Regions from separate parts of the Bacillus sp. K7 genome, predicted to be linked through region 2. Evidence: a T-box and tRNA genes for the amino acid it is inferred to sense, from the RefSeq annotation. Region 2 holds a T-box; the other holds one or more tRNA genes.
What was found. A T-box is a leader RNA that pairs with one kind of tRNA and senses whether it is charged. The one in region 2 lies ahead of ileS (isoleucine--tRNA ligase), so its partner is inferred to be a tRNA-Ile.
Positions count from the first base shown of each region.

Region 1: it encodes a tRNA-Ile, which carries the amino acid that the T-box ahead of ileS (isoleucine--tRNA ligase) is inferred to sense. The anticodon was not compared.

Region 1 covers NZ_CP096406.1:2,864,363-2,875,906, reverse strand. Annotated here, with positions in the region: rRNA gene M1D98_RS14760 (16S ribosomal RNA) at 1-469, shown strand, start outside; rRNA gene M1D98_RS14755 (23S ribosomal RNA) at 702-3,629, shown strand; rRNA gene rrf (5S ribosomal RNA) at 3,757-3,872, shown strand; tRNA gene M1D98_RS14745 (tRNA-Val) at 3,895-3,970, shown strand; tRNA gene M1D98_RS14740 (tRNA-Thr) at 4,003-4,078, shown strand; tRNA gene M1D98_RS14735 (tRNA-Lys) at 4,116-4,191, shown strand; tRNA gene M1D98_RS14730 (tRNA-Leu) at 4,202-4,288, shown strand; tRNA gene M1D98_RS14725 (tRNA-Gly) at 4,294-4,368, shown strand; tRNA gene M1D98_RS14720 (tRNA-Leu) at 4,383-4,468, shown strand; tRNA gene M1D98_RS14715 (tRNA-Arg) at 4,478-4,554, shown strand; tRNA gene M1D98_RS14710 (tRNA-Pro) at 4,570-4,646, shown strand; tRNA gene M1D98_RS14705 (tRNA-Ala) at 4,652-4,724, shown strand; tRNA gene M1D98_RS14700 (tRNA-Met) at 4,745-4,821, shown strand; tRNA gene M1D98_RS14695 (tRNA-Ile) at 4,824-4,900, shown strand; tRNA gene M1D98_RS14690 (tRNA-Ser) at 4,907-4,999, shown strand; tRNA gene M1D98_RS14685 (tRNA-Met) at 5,017-5,093, shown strand; tRNA gene M1D98_RS14680 (tRNA-Asp) at 5,160-5,236, shown strand; tRNA gene M1D98_RS14675 (tRNA-Phe) at 5,252-5,327, shown strand; tRNA gene M1D98_RS14670 (tRNA-His) at 5,347-5,422, shown strand; tRNA gene M1D98_RS14665 (tRNA-Gly) at 5,433-5,506, shown strand; tRNA gene M1D98_RS14660 (tRNA-Ile) at 5,522-5,598, shown strand; tRNA gene M1D98_RS14655 (tRNA-Asn) at 5,611-5,685, shown strand; tRNA gene M1D98_RS14650 (tRNA-Ser) at 5,689-5,779, shown strand; tRNA gene M1D98_RS14645 (tRNA-Glu) at 5,810-5,881, shown strand; gene glgB (1,4-alpha-glucan branching enzyme) at 6,111-7,985, shown strand; gene M1D98_RS14635 (glucose-1-phosphate adenylyltransferase) at 7,990-9,132, shown strand; gene glgD (glucose-1-phosphate adenylyltransferase subunit GlgD) at 9,155-10,186, shown strand; gene glgA (glycogen synthase GlgA) at 10,183-11,544, shown strand, end outside.
Region 2 covers NZ_CP096406.1:1,604,064-1,615,607, forward strand. Annotated here, with positions in the region: gene pgeF (peptidoglycan editing factor PgeF) at 1-58, shown strand, start outside; gene M1D98_RS08150 (YggS family pyridoxal phosphate-dependent enzyme) at 65-757, shown strand; gene sepF (cell division protein SepF) at 754-1,209, shown strand; gene M1D98_RS08160 (YggT family protein) at 1,216-1,488, shown strand; gene M1D98_RS08165 (YlmH/Sll1252 family protein) at 1,549-2,322, shown strand; gene divIVA (septum site-determining protein DivIVA) at 2,416-2,910, shown strand; T-box leader at 2,973-3,199, shown strand; gene ileS (isoleucine--tRNA ligase) at 3,252-6,017, shown strand; gene ylyA (sporulation-related RNA polymerase-binding protein YlyA) at 6,162-6,536, shown strand; gene lspA (signal peptidase II) at 6,639-7,103, shown strand; gene M1D98_RS08190 (RluA family pseudouridine synthase) at 7,105-8,016, shown strand; gene pyrR (bifunctional pyrimidine operon transcriptional regulator/uracil phosphoribosyltransferase) at 8,199-8,744, shown strand; gene pyrP (uracil permease PyrP) at 8,919-10,226, shown strand; gene M1D98_RS08205 (aspartate carbamoyltransferase catalytic subunit) at 10,372-11,286, shown strand; gene M1D98_RS08210 (dihydroorotase) at 11,270-11,544, shown strand, end outside.

The DNA.
Region 1 (11,544 bases), 1.3 Mb from region 2:
GTCGTGAGATGTTGGGTTAAGTCCCGCAACGAGCGCAACCCTTGATCTTAGTTGCCAGCATTCAGTTGGGCACTCTAAGGTGACTGCCGGTGACAAACCGGAGGAAGGTGGGGATGACGTCAAATCATCATGCCCCTTATGACCTGGGCTACACACGTGCTACAATGGACAGAACAAAGGGCAGCGAAACCGCGAGGTTAAGCCAATCCCACAAATCTGTTCTCAGTTCGGATCGCAGTCTGCAACTCGACTGCGTGAAGCTGGAATCGCTAGTAATCGCGGATCAGCATGCCGCGGTGAATACGTTCCCGGGCCTTGTACACACCGCCCGTCACACCACGAGAGTTTGTAACACCCGAAGTCGGTGAGGTAACCTTTTAGGAGCCAGCCGCCGAAGGTGGGACAGATGATTGGGGTGAAGTCGTAACAAGGTAGCCGTATCGGAAGGTGCGGCTGGATCACCTCCTTTCTAAGGATATATTACGGAATATAAGACCTTGGGTCTTATAAACAGAACGTTCCCTGTCTTGTTTAGTTTTGAAGGATCATTCCTTCAGACATAGGGGCACCTGCTAAATGCGCCACATCGTGTGGCAACGCATGTGTTAGCATGTCCTATGCGTTGTTCTTTGAAAACTAGATAACAGTAGACATCACATTCAATTAGTAAGACAAGATATCACATGGTGATTCTTTTTAACGGTTAAGTTAGAAAGGGCGCACGGTGGATGCCTTGGCACTAGGAGCCGATGAAGGACGGGACGAACACCGATATGCTTCGGGGAGCTGTAAGCAAGCTTTGATCCGGAGATTTCCGAATGGGGAAACCCACCACTCGTAATGGAGTGGTATCCATATCTGAATTCATAGGATATGAGAAGGCAGACCCGGGGAACTGAAACATCTAAGTACCCGGAGGAAGAGAAAGCAAATGCGATTCCCTGAGTAGCGGCGAGCGAAACGGGATTAGCCCAAACCAAGAGGCTTGCCTCTTGGGGTTGTAGGACACTCTGTACGGAGTTACAAAGGAACGAGGTAGATGAAGAGGTCTGGAAAGGCCCGCCATAGGAGGTAACAGCCCTGTAGTCAAAACTTCGTTCTCTCCTGAGTGGATCCTGAGTACGGCGGAACACGTGAAATTCCGTCGGAATCCGGGAGGACCATCTCCCAAGGCTAAATACTCCCTAGTGACCGATAGTGAACCAGTACCGTGAGGGAAAGGTGAAAAGCACCCCGGAAGGGGAGTGAAAGAGATCCTGAAACCGTGTGCCTACAAGTAGTCAGAGCCCGTTAACGGGTGATGGCGTGCCTTTTGTAGAATGAACCGGCGAGTTACGATCCCGTGCAAGGTTAAGCAGAAGATGCGGAGCCGCAGCGAAAGCGAGTCTGAATAGGGCGCATGAGTACGTGGTCGTAGACCCGAAACCAGGTGATCTACCCATGTCCAGGGTGAAGTTCAGGTAACACTGAATGGAGGCCCGAACCCACGCACGTTGAAAAGTGCGGGGATGAGGTGTGGGTAGGGGTGAAATGCCAATCGAACCTGGAGATAGCTGGTTCTCTCCGAAATAGCTTTAGGGCTAGCCTCAAGGTAAGAGTCTTGGAGGTAGAGCACTGATTGGACTAGGGGCCCCTACCGGGTTACCGAATTCAGTCAAACTCCGAATGCCAATGACTTATCCTTGGGAGTCAGACTGCGAGTGATAAGATCCGTAGTCGAAAGGGAAACAGCCCAGACCGCCAGCTAAGGTCCCAAAGTATACGTTAAGTGGAAAAGGATGTGGAGTTGCTTAGACAACCAGGATGTTGGCTTAGAAGCAGCCACCATTTAAAGAGTGCGTAATAGCTCACTGGTCGAGTGACTCTGCGCCGAAAATGTACCGGGGCTAAACGTATCACCGAAGCTGCGGACTGTTCTTCGAACAGTGGTAGGAGAGCGTTCTAAGGGCTGTGAAGCCAGACCGGAAGGACTGGTGGAGCGCTTAGAAGTGAGAATGCCGGTATGAGTAGCGAAAGAGGGGTGAGAATCCCCTCCACCGAATGCCTAAGGTTTCCTGAGGAAGGCTCGTCCGCTCAGGGTTAGTCGGGACCTAAGCCGAGGCCGAAAGGCGTAGGCGATGGACAACAGGTTGATATTCCTGTACCACCTCCTCACCATTTGAGCAATGGGGGGACGCAGGAGGATAGGGTAAGCGCGGTATTGGATATCCGCGTCCAAGCAGTTAGGCTGGGAAATAGGCAAATCCGTTTCCCATAAGGCTGAGCTGTGATGGCGAGCGAAATATAGTAGCGAAGTTCCTGATTCCACACTGCCAAGAAAAGCCTCTAGCGAGGTGAGAGGTGCCCGTACCGCAAACCGACACAGGTAGGCGAGGAGAGAATCCTAAGGTGATCGAGAGAACTCTCGTTAAGGAACTCGGCAAAATGACCCCGTAACTTCGGGAGAAGGGGTGCTCTGTTAGGGTGCAAGCCCGAGAGAGCCGCAGTGAATAGGCCCAGGCGACTGTTTAGCAAAAACACAGGTCTCTGCGAAGCCGTAAGGCGAAGTATAGGGGCTGACGCCTGCCCGGTGCTGGAAGGTTAAGAGGAGCGCTTAGCGTAAGCGAAGGTGCGAATTGAAGCCCCAGTAAACGGCGGCCGTAACTATAACGGTCCTAAGGTAGCGAAATTCCTTGTCGGGTAAGTTCCGACCCGCACGAAAGGCGCAACGATCTGGGCACTGTCTCAACGAGAGACTCGGTGAAATTATAGTACCTGTGAAGATGCAGGTTACCCGCGACAGGACGGAAAGACCCCGTGGAGCTTTACTGCAGCCTGATATTGAATGTTGGTACAGCTTGTACAGGATAGGTAGGAGCCTTGGAAACCGGAGCGCCAGCTTCGGTGGAGGCATCGGTGGGATACTACCCTGGCTGTATTGACCTTCTAACCCGCCGCCCTTATCGGGCGGGGAGACAGTGTCAGGTGGGCAGTTTGACTGGGGCGGTCGCCTCCTAAAAGGTAACGGAGGCGCCCAAAGGTTCCCTCAGAATGGTTGGAAATCATTCGCAGAGTGTAAAGGCACAAGGGAGCTTGACTGCGAGACCTACAAGTCGAGCAGGGACGAAAGTCGGGCTTAGTGATCCGGTGGTTCCGCATGGAAGGGCCATCGCTCAACGGATAAAAGCTACCCCGGGGATAACAGGCTTATCTCCCCCAAGAGTCCACATCGACGGGGAGGTTTGGCACCTCGATGTCGGCTCATCGCATCCTGGGGCTGTAGTCGGTCCCAAGGGTTGGGCTGTTCGCCCATTAAAGCGGTACGCGAGCTGGGTTCAGAACGTCGTGAGACAGTTCGGTCCCTATCCGTCGCGGGCGCAGGAAATTTGAGAGGAGCTGTCCTTAGTACGAGAGGACCGGGATGGACGCACCGCTGGTGTACCAGTTGTTCTGCCAAGGGCATCGCTGGGTAGCTATGTGCGGACGGGATAAGTGCTGAAAGCATCTAAGCATGAAGCCCCCCTCAAGATGAGATTTCCCATTCCGCAAGGAAGTAAGATCCCTGAAAGATGATCAGGTTGATAGGTCTGAGGTGGAAGTGTGGCGACACATGGAGCTGACAGATACTAATCGATCGAGGACTTAACCACATTTTGATTGATGTCACATCTGTTATCTAGTTTTGAGAGAACACTCTCTAAAAGGCGGAAAGAAACTCCGCTAAGGGCTCTCACATCCTGTGAGAAACGCCCAGTACCTTCATCATGAAGGCATTTGTTTGGTGGCGATAGCGAAGAGGTCACACCCGTTCCCATGCCGAACACGGAAGTTAAGCTCTTCAGCGCCGATGGTAGTCGGGGGTTTCCCCCTGTGAGAGTAGGACGCCGCCAAGCAGTTGCACGCTAGTGCAATAATGGAGGATTAGCTCAGCTGGGAGAGCATCTGCCTTACAAGCAGAGGGTCGGCGGTTCGAGCCCGTCATCCTCCACCATTCTTTATTGTACATATCGGTTTTACATATACGCCGGTGTAGCTCAATTGGTAGAGCAACTGACTTGTAATCAGTAGGTTGGGGGTTCAAGTCCTCTTGCCGGCACCACTTTTATATGATATAATATTCAAGTCTCTTGTAAGAAGAGCCATTAGCTCAGTTGGTAGAGCATCTGACTTTTAATCAGAGGGTCGAAGGTTCGAGTCCTTCATGGCTCACCATTTACATGTTGCGGATGTGGCGGAATTGGCAGACGCGCTAGAATCAGGCTCTAGTGTCTTTACAGACGTGGGGGTTCAAGTCCCTTCATCCGCACCATTTCTGCGGAAGTAGTTCAGTGGTAGAACACCACCTTGCCAAGGTGGGGGTCGCGGGTTCGAATCCCGTCTTCCGCTCCAACTATACCATCCACGCCGGGGTGGTGGAATTGGCAGACACACAGGACTTAAAATCCTGCGGTAGGTGACTACCGTGCCGGTTCAAGTCCGGCCCTCGGCATTAAGTTTTGCGCCCGTAGCTCAATTGGATAGAGCGTTTGACTACGGATCAAAAGGTTAGGGGTTCGACTCCTCTCGGGCGCGCCATGATCTACATGAAATCGGGAAGTAGCTCAGCTTGGTAGAGCACATGGTTTGGGACCATGGGGTCGCAGGTTCGAATCCTGTCTTCCCGACCATTCTTGGGGCCTTAGCTCAGCTGGGAGAGCGCCTGCTTTGCACGCAGGAGGTCAGCGGTTCGATCCCGCTAGGCTCCACTTGGTTTCAATAAATATTTGGCGGTGTAGCTCAGCTGGCTAGAGCGTACGGTTCATACCCGTGAGGTCGGGGGTTCGATCCCCTCCGCCGCTACCAATGGACCTTTAGCTCAGTTGGTTAGAGCAGACGGCTCATAACCGTCCGGTCGTAGGTTCGAGTCCTACAAGGTCCACCACTATACGGAGGAATACCCAAGTCTGGCTGAAGGGATCGGTCTTGAAAACCGACAGGGGTGTCAAAGCCCGCGGGGGTTCGAATCCCTCTTCCTCCGCCATATCTATTCTTAATCATCGCGGGGTGGAGCAGTTCGGTAGCTCGTCGGGCTCATAACCCGAAGGTCGCAGGTTCAAATCCTGCCCCCGCAACCAAAATATGCGAATGAAAAATAAAGTGCCCGAAGGGCTCAATAAAAAAGATTCACATACTATTAAAATGGTCCGGTAGTTCAGTTGGTTAGAATGCCTGCCTGTCACGCAGGAGGTCGCGGGTTCGAGTCCCGTCCGGACCGCCATTTAAATAATACTTAGGCTCGGTAGCTCAGTTGGTAGAGCAACGGACTGAAAATCCGTGTGTCGGCGGTTCGATTCCGTCCCGAGCCACCATTTATCAATATATATTTTGGCGGTTGTGGCGAAGTGGTTAACGCACCAGATTGTGGCTCTGGCATTCGTGGGTTCGATTCCCATCAATCGCCCCAAATAAAAATTGCGGGTGTAGTTTAGTGGTAAAACCTCAGCCTTCCAAGCTGATGTCGTGGGTTCGATTCCCATCACCCGCTCCATTTCTATATTGTCATGGGCCTGTAGCTCAGCTGGTTAGAGCGCACGCCTGATAAGCGTGAGGTCGATGGTTCGAGTCCATTCAGGCCCACCATGACTTTTATATTCCACAGTAGCTCAGTGGTAGAGCTATCGGCTGTTAACCGATCGGTCGCAGGTTCGAATCCTGCCTGTGGAGCCAAATGGAGAAGTACTCAAGTGGCTGAAGAGGCGCCCCTGCTAAGGGTGTAGGTCGTGTAAGCGGCGCGAGGGTTCAAATCCCTCCTTCTCCGCCATATAATGAAAAATGGAAGTCTTCACTCATCGGCCCGTTGGTCAAGCGGTTAAGACACCGCCCTTTCACGGCGGTAACACGGGTTCGAATCCCGTACGGGTCATCCCAAAAACCTTGCATATCCTGCAAGGTTTTTTATTTTATCATCATGTTATGCCTTAGATTTCGTTCTTATTCTATAAACAGCCAACAAAAATCTCCATATCTTTTGTTTTTCTTCGGAAAAAGAAGTTAAATGTCAATAAGTATAAGCGCTTTCATGAAAGGGCTTTTTTTTATTTCTGCGAATAAATATTATAAATGAAAACTATGATGTCAGAAAGGATGATTACATGGCCGCCGCCAGCCCGTCAGCACATGATGTTTATCTTTTTCACGAAGGCAGTCTGTATAGAAGCTATCAACTATTTGGCTCGCATTATCGCGAGCTGAATAGCCAAAGCGGATATGAATTCTGTGTGTGGGCGCCTCATGCGTCAGTAGTTCGAGTGGCTGGGGATTTTAACAGCTGGTCAGGAGAACAGCATGTGATGCATAGAGTGAATGATAACGGCATTTGGACGTTATTTATTCCAGGTCTAGAGCAACAGGAACGATATAAATATGAAATCGTGACTCATAGCGGTGAGATTAGGCTGAAAGCAGATCCATACGCCTTTTATTCAGAAGTCCGGCCTCACACAGCATCACTTACGTACAATCTGACGGGATATAAATGGAAAGACCAAAAATGGCAAAAGAAACAACAGGATATGACGCTGTATGAGAAACCTATTTTTATTTATGAACTGCATCTTGGGTCTTGGAAGAAACATTCTGATGGCAGGCATTATACCTATAAAGATTTAAGCCAGTCGCTTATTCCTTATATCAAAAAGCATGGGTTTACCCATATCGAACTGCTTCCGGTGTATGAGCATCCTTATGATCGTTCATGGGGATATCAAGGAACGGGTTATTACAGCCCGACAAGCAGGTTTGGCACGCCGCATGATCTGATGAAGTTTGTGGATGAATGCCATCAAGAGAACATCGGAGTCATTCTGGATTGGGTTCCGGGACATTTTTGTAAAGATGCACATGGCCTTTATATGTTTGATGGAGAGCCTCTTTATGAATATCAAGATGAACGTGATCGGGAGAACGGGCTATGGGGCACAGCTAACTTTGATCTGGGAAAACCGGAAGTTCATAGTTTTTTAATTTCTAATGCGTTGTACTGGGCGGAACTCTATCATATAGATGGACTTAGGGTTGATGCAGTGGCTAACATCCTGTATTGGCCAAATCAGGATGAACGCCATCCGAATCCATATGCTGTTGAATTTCTACAAAAACTTAATCAAACAATGAGAGAGGCATATCCGCATGTCATGATGATTGCGGAAGATTCGACGGAATGGCCTCACGTGACAAGTGCCGCTGAGGAAGGAGGGCTCGGTTTTCATTTTAAATGGAATATGGGCTGGATGAATGACGTTCTGACATACATGGAAACGCCCCCAGAAGAAAGGCGGTATTGTCATCAGCTTATTTCTTTTTCATTATTGTATGCGTTTAGTGAACATTTTGTATTGCCGTTTTCACATGATGAAGTCGTTTACGGCAAAAAATCAATTCTTAATAAAATGCCTGGCGACTATTGGCAGAAATTTGCCCAGTATCGGCTTTTGCTCGGTTATATGACGGCTCACCCCGGTAAGAAATTGATTTTTATGGGTTCAGAATTTGCACAATTTGATGAATGGAAAGACACAGAGCAGCTTGATTGGTTTTTGGACTCCTTCCCCATGCATCGGAAAGCCAGCGTTTTTACGCAAGATCTTCTCCGCTTTTATCAAAAAAGCAAAATCCTTTATGAACATGACCATCGTGCACAGTCGTTTGAATGGATTGATGTCCATAATGACAAACAATCGATCTTTTCTTTTATTCGTTATGGCAAAAAGCACGGTGAGGCGCTTGTCATCATTTGTAATTTTACACCCGCGGTCTATCAGCAATATGATGTTGGTGTTCCTTTTCTTACCCAATATATCGAGGTCCTGAACAGCGACAGAGAAGCATATGGAGGCTCAGGGCAAATCAACAAAAAGCCGTTAGCGGCCAAAAAGGGAGCTTTACATCATAAACCGGGTTATATCACAATGACCATCCCCCCTTACGGCATTTCGATTTTACGGGCGGTTAAAAAAGAGGAGAGATGAAATCATGAAAAAACAATGTGTGGCCATGCTCCTTGCCGGCGGGAAGGGCAGCCGTCTCAACGGTTTAACAAAACATATGGCGAAACCGGCTGTATCTTTTGGGGGGAAATACAGGATTATTGATTTTACGCTCAGCAACTGTTCCAATTCTGGTATTGACACAGTGGGAATTTTAACACAATATCAGCCGCTCGAGTTGAATTCCTATATTGGCATCGGCAGCGCATGGGACCTTGACAGATATAATGGCGGCGTGACGGTTTTACCTCCCTATGCCAAGTCATCTGAGGTCAAATGGTATAAAGGGACGGCAAGCGCCATTTATGAGAATCTCAATTATTTAAAACAGTATGATCCTGAGTATGTGCTGATTTTATCTGGAGATCACATCTACAAAATGGACTACGGCAAAATGCTTGATTTTCATATTGAAAAGAATGCGGATGTAACGATTTCTGTTATTGAAGTGAGCTGGGAGGAAGCAAGCCGGTTCGGCATTATGAAGACCAATGCAGATGGGACGATTACACATTTCGATGAAAAGCCCCAATTCCCAAAGAGCAATCTCGCCTCAATGGGAATTTATATATTCAATTGGCCGCTTTTGAAACAGTACCTCGAGATGGATGACCGGAACCCGTATTCAAGCCACGACTTCGGCAAAGACATTATTCCTTTGCTTTTAGAGGAGAAAAAGAAGCTATCTGCTTATCCGTTCAAAGGATATTGGAAGGATGTCGGAACAGTGCAGAGTTTGTGGGAAGCCAATATGGATCTGTTAAAAGAAGACTCGGAGTTAAAGCTGTTTGAACGGAAATGGAAAATTTACTCCGTTAATCCGAATCAGCCTCCGCAATTTATTTCATCTGACGCGCAGGTTCATGATTCGCTTGTGAACGAAGGCTGTGTTGTGTATGGAAATGTGTCTCATTCCGTTCTTTTTCAAGGTGTTACTGTCGGTAAGCATGCGACTGTCGCATCGTCGGTTATTATGCCGGATGTGACGATCGGCGAGCATGTAGTGATTGAAAATGCCATTGTTCCTAATGGCATGGTGCTTCCAGATGGCGCAGTGATTCGGTCCGAAAAAGACATTCAGGAGGTGCTGCTCGTTTCAGAGGAATTTGTAGAAAAAGAATTGATCTAATACTGAAGAGGAGGCAGAGCCATTGTTCAATAACCAAATGTTAGGTGTTATAGATGAAACCACATATAAGCATTCTCTTCAGGATTTAACGGCACAGCGGTCGCTGGGGGCGATTCCTTTTGCCGGAAGGTACCGCCTGATCGATTTTATGCTATCCAACATGGTGAATGCGGATATTAGGAGTGTCGCAATTTTTCCGAAGTATCGCTATCGTTCGCTTATGGATCATCTTGGAGCAGGCAAGGAATGGGATTTGCATCGGAAAAAGGATGGCCTCTTTTTTTTCCCGTCGCCCCACCTTCACCAAGAATATGATGAATTCGGTTCCTTTCGACAGTTTTCCGACCATCTTGATTACTTCCGCAGAAGCACACAACAGTATGCTGTCATCTCCAACAGTCATACCGTATGCAACATTCAATTTCAATATGTGCTGAAACGCCATATGGAGATTGGCTGCGACGTCACCGAGGTATTTCAGGACGGCCAATCGCTGCAAATCTATATCATGTCTACAACGCTTTTACAGGATCTGATTTACGGACATAGTGAAAAAGGCTATAAAACCATTCATGAAGCTGTCGAAAAAGAATCCTCCTCATTGAGCATTTGCCCGTATGAATATTCAGGTTATTCCGCTGTCATTGATTCGGTAGAAAAGTATTATACCCACAGTATGGAGCTCATTCAGCCTCGGTTTTGGCAGCAGGTGTTTTTGCCGCAGCAGCCGATTTATACAAAAGTAAAGGATGAGCCGCCGACGAAATACGGAAAGCACAGCAGTGTCAAACATTCCTTGGTGGCAAACGGCTGTGTGCTTGAAGGAGAGGTTGAAAACTGCATTTTGTTCAGGGGGATTCATGTCGGAAAGGGAACGAAGCTGAAAAACTGCATTATTATGCAAAAAACACAGATTGGCGAGGATTGTCTGTTAGAGCAGGTGATTTCTGATAAGGACGTTAAAATTGGCAATTCGACTGAGGCTGCGGGAACAGCCGAACAGCCGCTGGTATTAAGAAAAGGGTTTGTCCAAGGAGAGCTGATGAATTCTTGAAGATATTGTTTGCTGTATCAGAATGTACGCCGTTTGTTAAATCAGGAGGCCTTGCCGATGTAGCAGGTGCTCTGCCAAAGGCACTTGCGCGATTAGGCAATGAAGTAACTGTGATGCTGCCGAAATACAGCCAAATACCTGAACGATGGAAGAAGCGCATGAGAAAAATAGCTGAATGTACAGTGGCCGTCGGCTGGCGCCAGCAATATTGCGGAATTGAACATATGGCCGATGATGATGTGAATTATTACTTCATCGACAATGAATATTATTTTAAGAGGGATTCGCTGTACGGGCATTATGATGATGGTGAACGGTTTGCTTTTTTTTCAAGAGCTGTGCTGGAAGCTGCTGAAGCCGTGAATGTTCAGGCCGATATTGTTCATACTCATGATTGGCATACAGCGATGGTCAATTATTTGCTAAAAGAGGAATACAGAGCGCATCCTTTTTATGAACAGATGAAAAGCGTGCTCACGATCCACAACCTCCAGTTTCAAGGCATATTTCCACCTGATGTCACACATGACTTGCTGGGGCTTGATATGGATCATTTTCATTTTGAAAGGTTAGAATGCAACGGATTCGTTAATTTTATGAAGGCAGGCATCATTGCAGCTGATCATGTGACAACTGTAAGCCCCACTTACAGAAATGAAATATTGACGCCGTATTACGGTGAACAGCTGGAGCGGGTTTTGCAATATAGGGAAAATGACATAACCGGCATATTAAACGGCATTGATGATACGTTTTATCATCCTAAAAACGATCCCTATATAGAGGCGCACTATGATGCAGACCACCTAACATGCAAGGAAGAAAATAAAACGCAGCTGCAGCGGCGGATGGGGCTACCTGAGCGAAATGATATTCCGCTGATCAGCATGGTGACAAGGCTCACGAAACAAAAGGGACTTGATCTTGTCCGCAGGATTATGCACGAACTTCTTGAAGAACATGACATACAGCTGATTGTGCTGGGCACGGGGGAGCTTGAATTTGAAGATTATTTCCGGTATGCAGAATTTGCTTTTCATGAGAAGTGCAGAGCGTATATTGGATTTGATGAGGCGCTTGCCCATCAAATTTACGCGGGCTCTGATTTATTTTTAATGCCGTCGAAATTTGAGCCGTGCGGCTTGGGGCAGCTCATTGCTCTCCAATATGGCGCCATTCCGATCGTCAGGGAGACGGGCGGTCTTTACGATACAGTCCGTGCCTATCAGGAGGAAGAGAGAACGGGCAATGGCTTTACGTTTTCCGCTTTCAATGCGCATGATCTCAAATTCACAATCAAGAGGGCACTGTCGTTTTATCCGCAAAAAGATGTATGGAAGAGCATCATGAAGACCGGA
Region 2 (11,544 bases):
CCGCGATCAGGGGAAAACTGGACGGATGATGTCCTTTATCGGAATGAAGGAGGCATAAAAGATCTTGCGTGTTGTTGATCATTTACGACATATAAACGAACGAATAAACGAAGCATGTAACAGATCGGGCCGCAGCTCCGATGAAGTTACGGTTATTGCAGTCACGAAATATGTATCGCCTGAAAGAGCACAGGAGGCAGTGGATGCGGGCATCACCTGCCTCGGAGAGAACCGGGACGCGGAACTGCTCCGCAAACAGGAAATCATAAAAGGGAATCCGGAATGGCATTTTATCGGCAGTCTGCAATCAAGAAAAGCAAAAGCCGTTGTCAATGCGGTTTCTTATATCCATTCCTTAGACCGGCTCTCATTAGCGAAAAAAATTGAAAAACGGGCTGAAGGTACTGTCAAGTGCTTTGTGCAGGTCAATACCTCTCTTGAGCCTTCTAAACACGGCATAAAAAAAGAGGAAGTCATTCCATTCATACAGGAGCTTTCCGGTTTTGGCCATATCGTTGTGGCCGGACTGATGACAATGGCTCCGCTGACTGATGATCAAGATCAGATCAGAAGCTGTTTCAAAGCGCTGAGAGAACTCCGTGACCAGGTTCAGGAGCTAAAACAGCCGAACGCTCCGTGTACAGAACTGTCGATGGGCATGTCAAATGATTTTGAAATTGCAATTGAAGAAGGGGCTACTTATATTAGAATCGGCTCATCGTTAGTCGGAAATGAAACAGGGGGTGTACAGCAATGAGTATGAAAAATAAACTGAAAAACTTTTTCTCAATGGAAGATGAAGAATACGAATATGAATATATTGAGACAGAGCGGGAATCTGACGGGGAGCAGGAGCAAAAAGAAAAGCCGGCTTACGCTGCCCAAAAACCTGCGGGCAAACAGAATGTAGTGAGCTTGCAAAGTGTTCAGAAATCCTCTAAAGTGGTGTTGAGTGAGCCGCGCGTTTATGCGGAGGCGCAGGAAATAGCAGACCATTTGAAAAACCGGCGGGCAGTTGTCGTCAATCTTCAGCGGATCCAGCATGACCAGGCTAAGCGAATTGTTGACTTTCTAAGCGGAACCGTTTATGCCATCGGCGGCGATATTCAAAGGATCGGCTCTGATATTTTTCTCTGCACGCCTGACAACGTAGACGTATCAGGCACAATTTCTGAGCTCATATCTGAAGACGAACATCAGAGGTGGTAAAGCGAGATGATCCTTTATCAAGTTTTTTCGGTTTTAAGCTTATTAATTACAATATACTCATTTGCCCTGATCATATATATTTTTATGTCATGGGTGCCGAGTACAAGAGAAACAGCGGTCGGGCGGTTTTTAGCCCAGATTTGTGAACCGTATCTCGAACCATTCAGAAAAATCATCCCGCCAATCGGAATGCTCGATATTTCACCGATTGTGGCTATTCTTGTGCTTCGGTTTGCGACAACCGGCTTGTGGGGGCTTTATCGCATGATTGCGTTTTAAAGTGACAGTTTGATAGGGGCTTGGCAGCAGCCAAGCCTCTTTACATAGAAGGGAAAGACGATGAGCGATATCTATCAGCACTTCAGAAAAGACGAGCGGGCCTTTATAGACCAGGCGCTCGAATGGAAAAGAATTGTCCAGGAACAGTACAGAATGAAGCTGACCGACTTTTTAGACCCTCGAGAGCAGGTCATCCTCTCTGCTGTTACGGGACAGGCCGATGTTGGACTTGCTTTTTCCGGAGGCTATGACAGAGCGGAGCGGAAACGGGCGATCCTGTATCCAGAGTACATCACTCCGGAAGAGTCGGATTTTGAATTGCAGGCATTTCACGTCCGGTACGCTGAAAAATTTGTCTCAGTAGATCACCGTGCTCTGCTTGGTGCATTGATGGGCATAGGCTTAAAGCGGCAAAAATTTGGTGATATCGTGTTTTCTGAGACGGCAGTGCAATTGATTGTCTCAGCCGATACCGCTGATTTTGTGGCGGCACAGCTGACCCAAGCAGGGAAAGCGGCGGTCAGCCTTGAGAAAATTGACTTGTCAGACCTTAACATTCCAGCAGTTGATGTCGAAATAAGAGATGACACGGTTTCTTCTTTAAGGCTTGACGCCGTCTGCGCCTCTATGAGCAGACAATCCCGCCAGAAATCACAGACGCTTGTAAAAAACGGCCTCGTGAAAGTGAACTGGAAGGTAGTTGAAGATCCTTCATACATAGTGGCAGAAGGGGACATGCTGTCTATCAGAAGCTTTGGCCGTTGCAGCTTAACAAAAATCGAAGGAAAAACCAAAAAAGACAAATGGAGAGTAACGTTTGAGCGACAAAAATAGTCGGTTTTTCAGTTTTTTTCTCCATCTGTGCAAAATTTGTTTTATAATGTGAACTAGATAACCGTACTGAAATGTAAAAATGGAGGTGGCATCATGCCATTAACGCCAAATGATATTCACAACAAGACGTTTACAAAAAGCTTTCGCGGATATGATGAAGATGAAGTAAATGAATTCCTAGCGCAAGTCAGAAAAGATTACGAAATTGTTCTCCGTAAGAAAACGGAGCTGGAAGCGAAAGTCAATGAACTTGATGAAAGAATCGGACACTTTGCCAATATTGAAGAAACGCTGAATAAATCGATTTTAGTTGCTCAAGAGGCGGCTGAAGACGTAAAACGCAATTCTCAAAAAGAAGCAAAGCTGATCGTTCGGGAAGCGGAGAAAAACGCTGATCGCATTATTAACGAATCTTTATCAAAATCAAGAAAAATCGCCATGGAAATTGAAGAGCTGAAAAAACAGTCTAAAGTATTCAGAACACGTTTCCAAATGCTGATTGAAGCTCAGCTCGATCTTCTGAAAAATGACGATTGGGATCATCTGCTTGAGTATGAAGTCGACGCAGTATTTGAGGAAAAGGAATAAATTCTCTGATTGCCTTGACATGTTCTTAGCTTGTCGAATATAATACGTTCATAAATTCAGATGAAAAGACGGTTGAAAGGGACAGTCATGTTTCCTTCAGGCTTTCATAGCGACCCGGAGATGGTGAGAGTCCGGGATGGCCGGAATCATGTAGATCAGCCCTTAAGTTTCCTTTCTGAACTATCAGTAGGTTAGGACGCTCATCACGTTACGATGCTCGAGAGGAAAAAGCGCCTGTTTGCTTTTTCTAAAAGGGTGGTACCGCGAGATAAGCTTTCTCGTCCCTTATGGGATGAGAGGGCTTTTTTTATTTTCTGAAAAAATGCAGTGGAGGAATGAAAATGGATTTTAAAGACACGCTCTTAATGCCGAAAACAGATTTCCCGATGCGAGGAAATTTGCCAAATCGTGAGCCTGATATGCAAAAGAAATGGGAAGAAGAGGATATCTACCGTCTTGTGCAAGAACGGACGAAAGACCGCCCGAAATTTGTTTTACATGACGGACCTCCGTATGCAAACGGCGATATCCATATGGGCCACGCGCTTAACAAGATTTTAAAGGACTTTATTGTCCGCTACAAATCAATGAGCGGCTACAACGCGCCGTATGTACCGGGCTGGGATACACACGGGTTGCCGATTGAAACAGCCCTTACAAAAAACAAAAAAGTCAACCGCAAAGAAATGTCTGTAGCGGAATTCCGCAAACTGTGCGAAGAGTACGCTTGGAAGCAAATCGAGGGCCAGCGTGAGCAGTTCAAGCGCCTTGGTGTCCGCGGTGATTGGGAAAACCCATATGTGACATTAAAACCGGAATACGAAGCGCAGCAAATCCGCGTTTTTGGTGAGATGGCAAAACGAGGCTACATTTATAAAGGTCTTAAACCGGTTAACTGGTCACCTTCAAGTGAGTCTGCGTTGGCTGAAGCCGAGATCGAATATCAAGACAAACGCTCTGCATCTATTTACGTTGCTTTCGGTGTGAAAGACGGAAAAGGCGTTCTGGACAGCGGCGAGCGCATCATCATTTGGACAACAACGCCTTGGACAATTCCGGCGAACCTCGGAATTTCGGTGCATCCTGACCTTGAGTACAGCGTGATTGCAGTAGGAGAAGACCGTTTTGTTGTAGCAAGTGCTTTAGTGGAAAATGTGGCGTCTGCATGTGGGTTTGATCAGTATGAAGTGACAAGAACGATCAAAGGGAAAGACCTTGAGAACATTGTCGCCGAACACCCGCTATATGGCAGAGACTCTCTTGTAATGCTTGGCGAACACGTAACAACTGATGCCGGAACAGGCTGTGTTCATACTGCGCCGGGACACGGGGAAGATGACTTTATCATCGGCCAAAAATACGGTCTGGATGTACTATGTCCGGTTGATGCAAAAGGTGTCATGACAAGCGAAGCGCCAGGCTTTGAAGGCATGTTCTATGATGATGCGAACAAAGCGATCACACAGCAGCTTGATGAAAAAGGCGCGCTTGTGAAGCTTGAATTCATTACCCACTCTTATCCGCACGATTGGAGAACAAAAAAACCAACCATTTTCAGAGCGACAGCGCAATGGTTTGCTTCAATTAAAGATTTCAGATCAGACCTGCTGGATGCCATTAAAGAAACCAAATGGGTCCCTGAATGGGGCGAGCAGCGTTTGCACAACATGGTTCGTGACCGCGGAGACTGGTGTATTTCCAGACAGCGTGCGTGGGGTGTGCCGATCCCGGTTTTCTATGCTGAAAACGGAGAACCGATTATTACAGATGAAACCATTGAACATGTTTCTGAATTGTTCAGACAGCACGGATCAAACATCTGGTTTGAAAAAGAAGCGAAGGATCTTCTTCCGGAAGGCTTTACGCATCCTGGCAGCCCGAACGGCACGTTCACAAAAGAACAGGACATCATGGATGTTTGGTTTGATTCAGGCTCTTCCCATCAAGCGGTGCTTGAAGAGCGTGAAGACCTCGTTCGACCGGCTGATTTATACCTTGAAGGATCTGACCAATATCGCGGCTGGTTTAACTCATCTCTTTCTACAGCGGTAGCCGTAACAGGAAAGGCGCCATATAAAGGTGTGCTCAGCCATGGTTTCGCACTGGATGGAGAAGGGCGCAAGATGAGTAAATCAATCGGTAACGTCGTTGTTCCAGCTAAAGTTATGAAACAGCTTGGTGCCGATATCTTGAGATTATGGGTGTCTTCAGTTGATTATCAGGCGGATGTTCGCGTGTCAGACGCAATCCTAAAGCAGGTTGCTGAAGTATACCGTAAAATCCGCAATACGTTCCGTTTCCTTCACGGCAACCTATTCGACTTTGATCCAAAAACGAATGCGGTGGCTGTCGAAGATCTTCGCGAAGTGGATCAGTATATGCTGATTAAGCTGAACAAATTGATTGACAAAGTGAAAAAAGCGTATGATGAGTATGAATTTGCAGTTGTGTACCACAGCATCCATAATTTCTGCACAATCGAATTGAGCTCATTCTATCTTGATTTCGCAAAAGATATTGTCTACATCGAGCATGCGGATCATCCGGACAGACGCAGCATGCAGACGGTATTCTATGAAACGCTTCTAGCATTAGTGAAGCTTTCAGCGCCTATCCTTCCTCATACCGCTGACGAATTATGGGCTCATTTAGCATTTGTTGAAGAGCAGAGCGTTCAGCTGACAGATATGCCGGAAACAATCGCGGTTCCAAACAGTGAAATGACAGAAGATAAATTTGACCGCTTTTTGACTTTCCGTGACGATGTGCTAAAAGCATTAGAAACTGCCCGGAATGAAAAAATTATCGGTAAATCATTGGAAGCGAACTTGAAACTGTATCCAAACAAAGAAAACCAAGAGCTCTTGGCTTCGATTAAAGAAAATCTTTCTCAGCTGTTTATTGTTTCTGAACTGACAATCAGCGAAGAAAATGAAGCGCCGAACGATGCGCAAAGCTTCGCGACAGGTAAAATCGCTGTCGAGAAAGCCGAAGGCGAAATGTGTGAAAGATCCCGAGTGATTTCAAAAGACGTGGGGGCAAATCCGAAATATCCTACACTTTCATTGCGAAACGCTGAAATCGTTGAAAAATACTATCAAAATTAATGAAAAATAGCCTGGCGTAAAAGCCGGGCTTTTTTTGTGCCAAGAGTGACATCGTTTAGAACGGCAGGAAAAATCTTATGGGCTTTAGATCATCATTCACAGGCAACAATATAGGTATTACGTTAAGAGCAGGAGTTGTGATGAATGAATGATCAACTGACCGCAATTTATACGGAACTTCTTCTAATGAAAGAAGAATTACAGTCGAGATTATTTGAGTATTCTTGCTTTCAGGCTTCAACAAGCCCGCAAGCAGCAATCAATCATAAACAAAAAGCAACTCTGGTCTATCACATTAAAGAAGAGCTTCAAGACGTTCTTCTCGCTTTGTCCAAAATCGAAAACGGCACATTCGGATATTGTGAAGAATCTGGGGCTCCCATTCCTCTTTCAAAGCTTGCTGTACTGCCGACAGCCCGTACAGCAAACGATTTTATTTATTCTGTCCAATTTGAAAAAAAAACGCTTCCGCTGTGGAAATCAACGGATATCGAATATGGACAGGCACTGTATGAATAACAGTGCCTGTCTGGTTTATATGCCTGATATATCTTTACTCCGGTGCTTTTTATTGATAAAATGCATAATGGATTAAAGTAACCGTAAACTGGAGGAACGTTTGTGCTGTATTATATCATTGCACTTCTTATTATTGCAGCCGATCAATTGACAAAATGGCTAGTCGTCAAGAACATGGAGCTTGGACAAAGCATTCCGATCATTGATCAGGTATTCTATATCACCTCCCATCGCAATACGGGTGCTGCATGGGGGATATTGGCCGGTCAGATGTGGTTTTTCTACCTCATTACAACCGCGGTTATTATTGGCATTGTTTATTACATACAGCGTTATACTAAAGGACAAAGGCTTCTTGGCGTAGCTCTCGGACTTATGCTTGGCGGTGCCATCGGCAACTTCATCGACAGGGTCTTCAGACAGGAAGTTGTGGATTTTATCCATGTCATCATTGTGGATTACAATTACCCGATTTTTAATATCGCGGACTCTTCACTATGTGTCGGCGTCATGCTTTTATTTATACAAATGCTGTTGGACAGCGGGAAAAAGAAAAAGGAGCAATAGCATGAATCAAATTGATATAACCGCCTCAGAAGAACAAAAAAGTGAGCGGATTGATAAATTTCTGGCATCGACTGAGAATGATTGGTCGAGAACCCAGGTGCAGCAATGGGTGAAAGACGGACAAATTGTCGTAAACGGAAGCCCCGTAAAATCCAATTATAAAATTCAGCCGGGTGATCAGGTGACTGTCACTGTACCTGAGCCAGAAGCGCTCGACGTGCTGGCAGAACCTATGGATCTTGATATTTATTATGAAGACCAGGATGTGCTGGTCGTCAATAAACCTCGCGGAATGGTTGTTCACCCAGCCCCCGGGCATCTTACGGGGACACTTGTAAACGGCCTTATGGCTCATTGCACGGATCTTTCCGGCATTAATGGCGTGATGCGTCCGGGGATTGTTCACAGAATCGATAAGGACACGTCCGGCTTATTGATGGTGGCGAAAAATGATATGGCGCATGAGTCACTCGTGAACCAATTGGTCAACAAAACGGTTACGCGTAAATATACGGCGGTTGTCCACGGGCTTATTTCTCACGATGACGGCACTATTGACGCGCCGATCGGCCGGGACAAGAAAGACCGTCAAAGCATGACTGTAGCGCGTGATGGCAAAAACGCCGTCACTCATTTTCATGTACTTGAGCGTTTTCAAGATTTTACGCTGGTGGAATGCCAGCTTGAAACAGGAAGAACGCACCAAATTCGTGTGCATATGAAATATATCGGATTTCCATTAGCGGGCGATCCAAAATACGGGCCCAGAAAAACGATTGATTTTAACGGCCAGGCCCTCCACGCCGGCATTTTAGGTTTTGATCATCCTCGCACCGGTGAATATGTCGAATTTGAAGCGCCGCTTCCGGACGATATGGCACAATTAATCGAAAGCCTCAGAAAAAACGATTGACAGGCTGTTTCTTTTCTGAAATAATAAACGAAGCTGAATAGATTCTTTAAAACAGTCCAGAGAGGCTGAGAAGGATAACGGATAGACGGGATGCGTGTGTTGGCGCGTACCTTGTCCTAAAACCCCTCTATGCTCTGGCAAGAGGGGTTTTTTCTTCTATATGAACTGTGAGGTGTCACACATTGAATCAAAAAGCTGTCATTCTCGACGAACAAGCAATCAGACGGGCGCTGACCAGAATTGCTCACGAAATGATCGAACGCAATAAAGGAATGAATAACTGCATCCTTGTTGGGATCAAGACAAGAGGAATTTACTTGGCGAAACGCCTTGCGGAACGAATCGAGCAGATTGAAGGAAGTCCTGTAACAGTCGGTGAAATTGATATTACTCTTTACAGAGACGATCTTTCCAAAAAAACGAGCAACGAGGAGCCGCTTGTGAAAGGTGCAGATATTCCGGTAGACATCAACGATCAAAAAGTTATTCTTGTTGATGATGTCCTATATACCGGAAGAACGGTCAGAGCAGGCATGGATGCACTCGTTGATGTAGGCAGACCTTCCTCCATTCAGCTGGCTGTGCTTGTTGACAGAGGGCACCGGGAGCTGCCGATCCGAGCGGATTATATCGGGAAAAACATCCCGACATCAAAGGCTGAAAAGGTAATGGTTCAGCTTCATGAGGTAGATCAAAACGATCTCGTGGCCATTTATGAAAATGAATAATAGATCACCTTTTTAAAGGCAATCCAGAGAGGTTGCAAAGAGGTACAAAAACAAAGTCCCGAGCGTATTCGGCAGGACTTTGTATGCCTCTTTGCGTAAAAATAGCAAAGAGGTTTTTTTATACAGTCATTGAGTCATCCTAATATAAAGTTAACAATCAGGGGGAAAATCATCATGAGTAAGAAAAAAGTAAATTTAGGAGTCAGGGATGTCCCGACACCTTTCTCGTGGGTTTCATTCAGCCTGCAGCATTTGTTTGCCATGTTTGGTTCAACGATTTTGGTTCCGAAGCTGGTCGGAATGAGTCCTGCAGTGGCATTGGTGACAAGCGGCATCGGGACACTGGCTTACCTTCTCATTACGAAAGGGCAAATTCCTGCGTATCTCGGTTCATCCTTCGCTTTTATTTCTCCGATCATACTGGTCAAAGCGACCGGCGGGCCGGGAGCGGCCATGGTCGGAGCGTTTCTTGCGGGGTTAGTGTATGGGCTGATTGCCTTATTGATCAGGCAGCTAGGAACAGGCTGGCTGATGAAGGTTCTCCCTCCTGTAGTCGTAGGCCCTGTTATTATCGTCATCGGGCTGGGGCTGGCAAGCACTGCGGTAAACATGGCGATGTACGCTGATCCGAACGCGAGTGAATTGGTCTACAGCTTAAAGCATTTTAGTGTCGCAGGGGTTACGCTGGCCATCACGATTATATGCGCAATTTACTTGCGAGGATTTTTAAGCCTGATACCGGTTCTGATTGGCATTATCGGCGGATACCTATTTGCCCTTACACAAGGGATTGTCAACTTCCAGCCGGTGCTTGACGCGAAATGGTTTGCAGTGCCTGAATTTATCATCCCGTTCAAAGACTATTCACCGTCAATAACACTCGGCATCGCAGCGGCCATGGTTCCTGTCGCGTTTGTGACAATGTCTGAGCATATCGGCCATCAAATGGTGCTAAGCAAAGTTGTCGGACAAGATTTCATTAAAAAGCCGGGGCTTCATCGCTCCATCATGGGTGACAGCGTGGCGACAATTCTGGCTTCCCTGATCGGCGGTCCGCCGACAACGACTTACGGAGAAAACATTGGCGTGCTGGCCATTACAAGAGTATTCAGCGTCTTTGTCATCGGCGGCGCTGCAGTGATTGCATTATGCTTCGGCTTTATCGGCAAAATCTCAGCGCTGATCAGTTCAGTGCCGTCAGCGGTCATGGGAGGCGTCTCCTTCCTGCTGTTCGGAATCATCGCTTCGAGCGGCCTGAGAATGCTGATTGACAACAGAATTGATTATGAAAACAACAGAAACCTCATTATCACATCGGTTATCCTTGTGATCGGTGTAGGAGGCGCGTTTATCCAAGTGTCTCAAGGAGGATTCCAAGTATCAGGAATGGCGCTTGCTGCGATTGTCGGTGTCATTTTAAACCTGATTCTTCCGCAGGCGAAAGAAGAGCAGGTGGATACATCTGAACAACATCATATTTAAAACCTTTTAATGAAAGTCCAGAGAGGCTTGGAAGGGTTATGAAGAGAAGGAAGCTTCAATGCTGCCCTCTATTTAACCATACCCCGAGTCTATCTTAGACCGGGGTTTTTTTCAGCCTTAAAGTTGAAATGAGAGGGGAAAGAACATGAAGCATTTAACGACGATGAGTGAACTCAGCACTGAGGAAATCAAAGATTTGCTTCAAACAGCACACGATCTCAAAAGCGGAAAAACAGACAATTGGCTTGCGGGGAAATTTGCAGCGAACCTGTTTTTTGAACCGAGCACAAGAACACGGTTTAGCTTCGAAGTCGCGGAAAAAAAGCTGGGCATGAATGTCCTGAACCTTGATGGAACAAGCACAAGCGTGCAAAAAGGCGAAACCCTATATGACACCATCCGGACGCTTGAATCAATCGGTGTGGACGTATGCGTCATCAGGCACAGTGAAGATGAGTACTATAAAGAGCTTGCCAGCCAGGTGAATATTCCGATTCTGAATGCCGGGGACGGATGCGGCCAGCATCCGACACAATCACTGCTTGATGTCATGACGATTTATGAAGAGTTCAATACATTCAAAGGTCTTACCGTCTCCATTCACGGCGATATCAAGCACAGCAGAGTGGCAAGGTCGAATGCGGAGGTTTTGGCAAGACTGGGTGCCCGCGTACTGTTTTCCGGTCCTTCGGAATGGCAAGATGAAGAAAACACATTCGGCACATATGTCTCAATGGATGAAGCAGTTGAGTCTTCCGATGTCGTGATGCTGCTGCGCATTCAAAATGAAAGACATCAGTCCGCTCGTAGCCAAGACGGTTATTTAAACAAATACGGCTTGACCGTAGAACGGGCTGAGCGTATGAAGCAGCATGCGATCATTATGCATCCTGCTCCGGTAAACAGAGGAGTGGAGATTGATGACAGCTTAGTAGAAAGCGAAAAATCAAGAATCTTCAAGCAAATGCAAAACGGCGTATTTATCAGAATGGCAGTGATACAGCGTGCCTTACAAACCAAAGTGAAAAGAGGAGAAGCAGCGTATGTCATATCTCATTAAAAACGGCTGGATACTTAACGAAAATGGTGAAAAAACAGAAGCGGATATTCGAGTGACAGGAGAAATCATCTCCGAAGTCGGCAAGCTTGATGCAGCGGAGGGAGAAACGGTCATTGATGCAAACGGATTGCTCGTTTCACCTGGGTTTGTCGATCTCCACGTCCACTTCAGAGAGCCGGGCGGTGAGAAGAAAGAAACCATTGAAACCGGAGCAAAAGCAGCGGCGCGCGGCGGATATACAACTGTGGCGGCAATGCC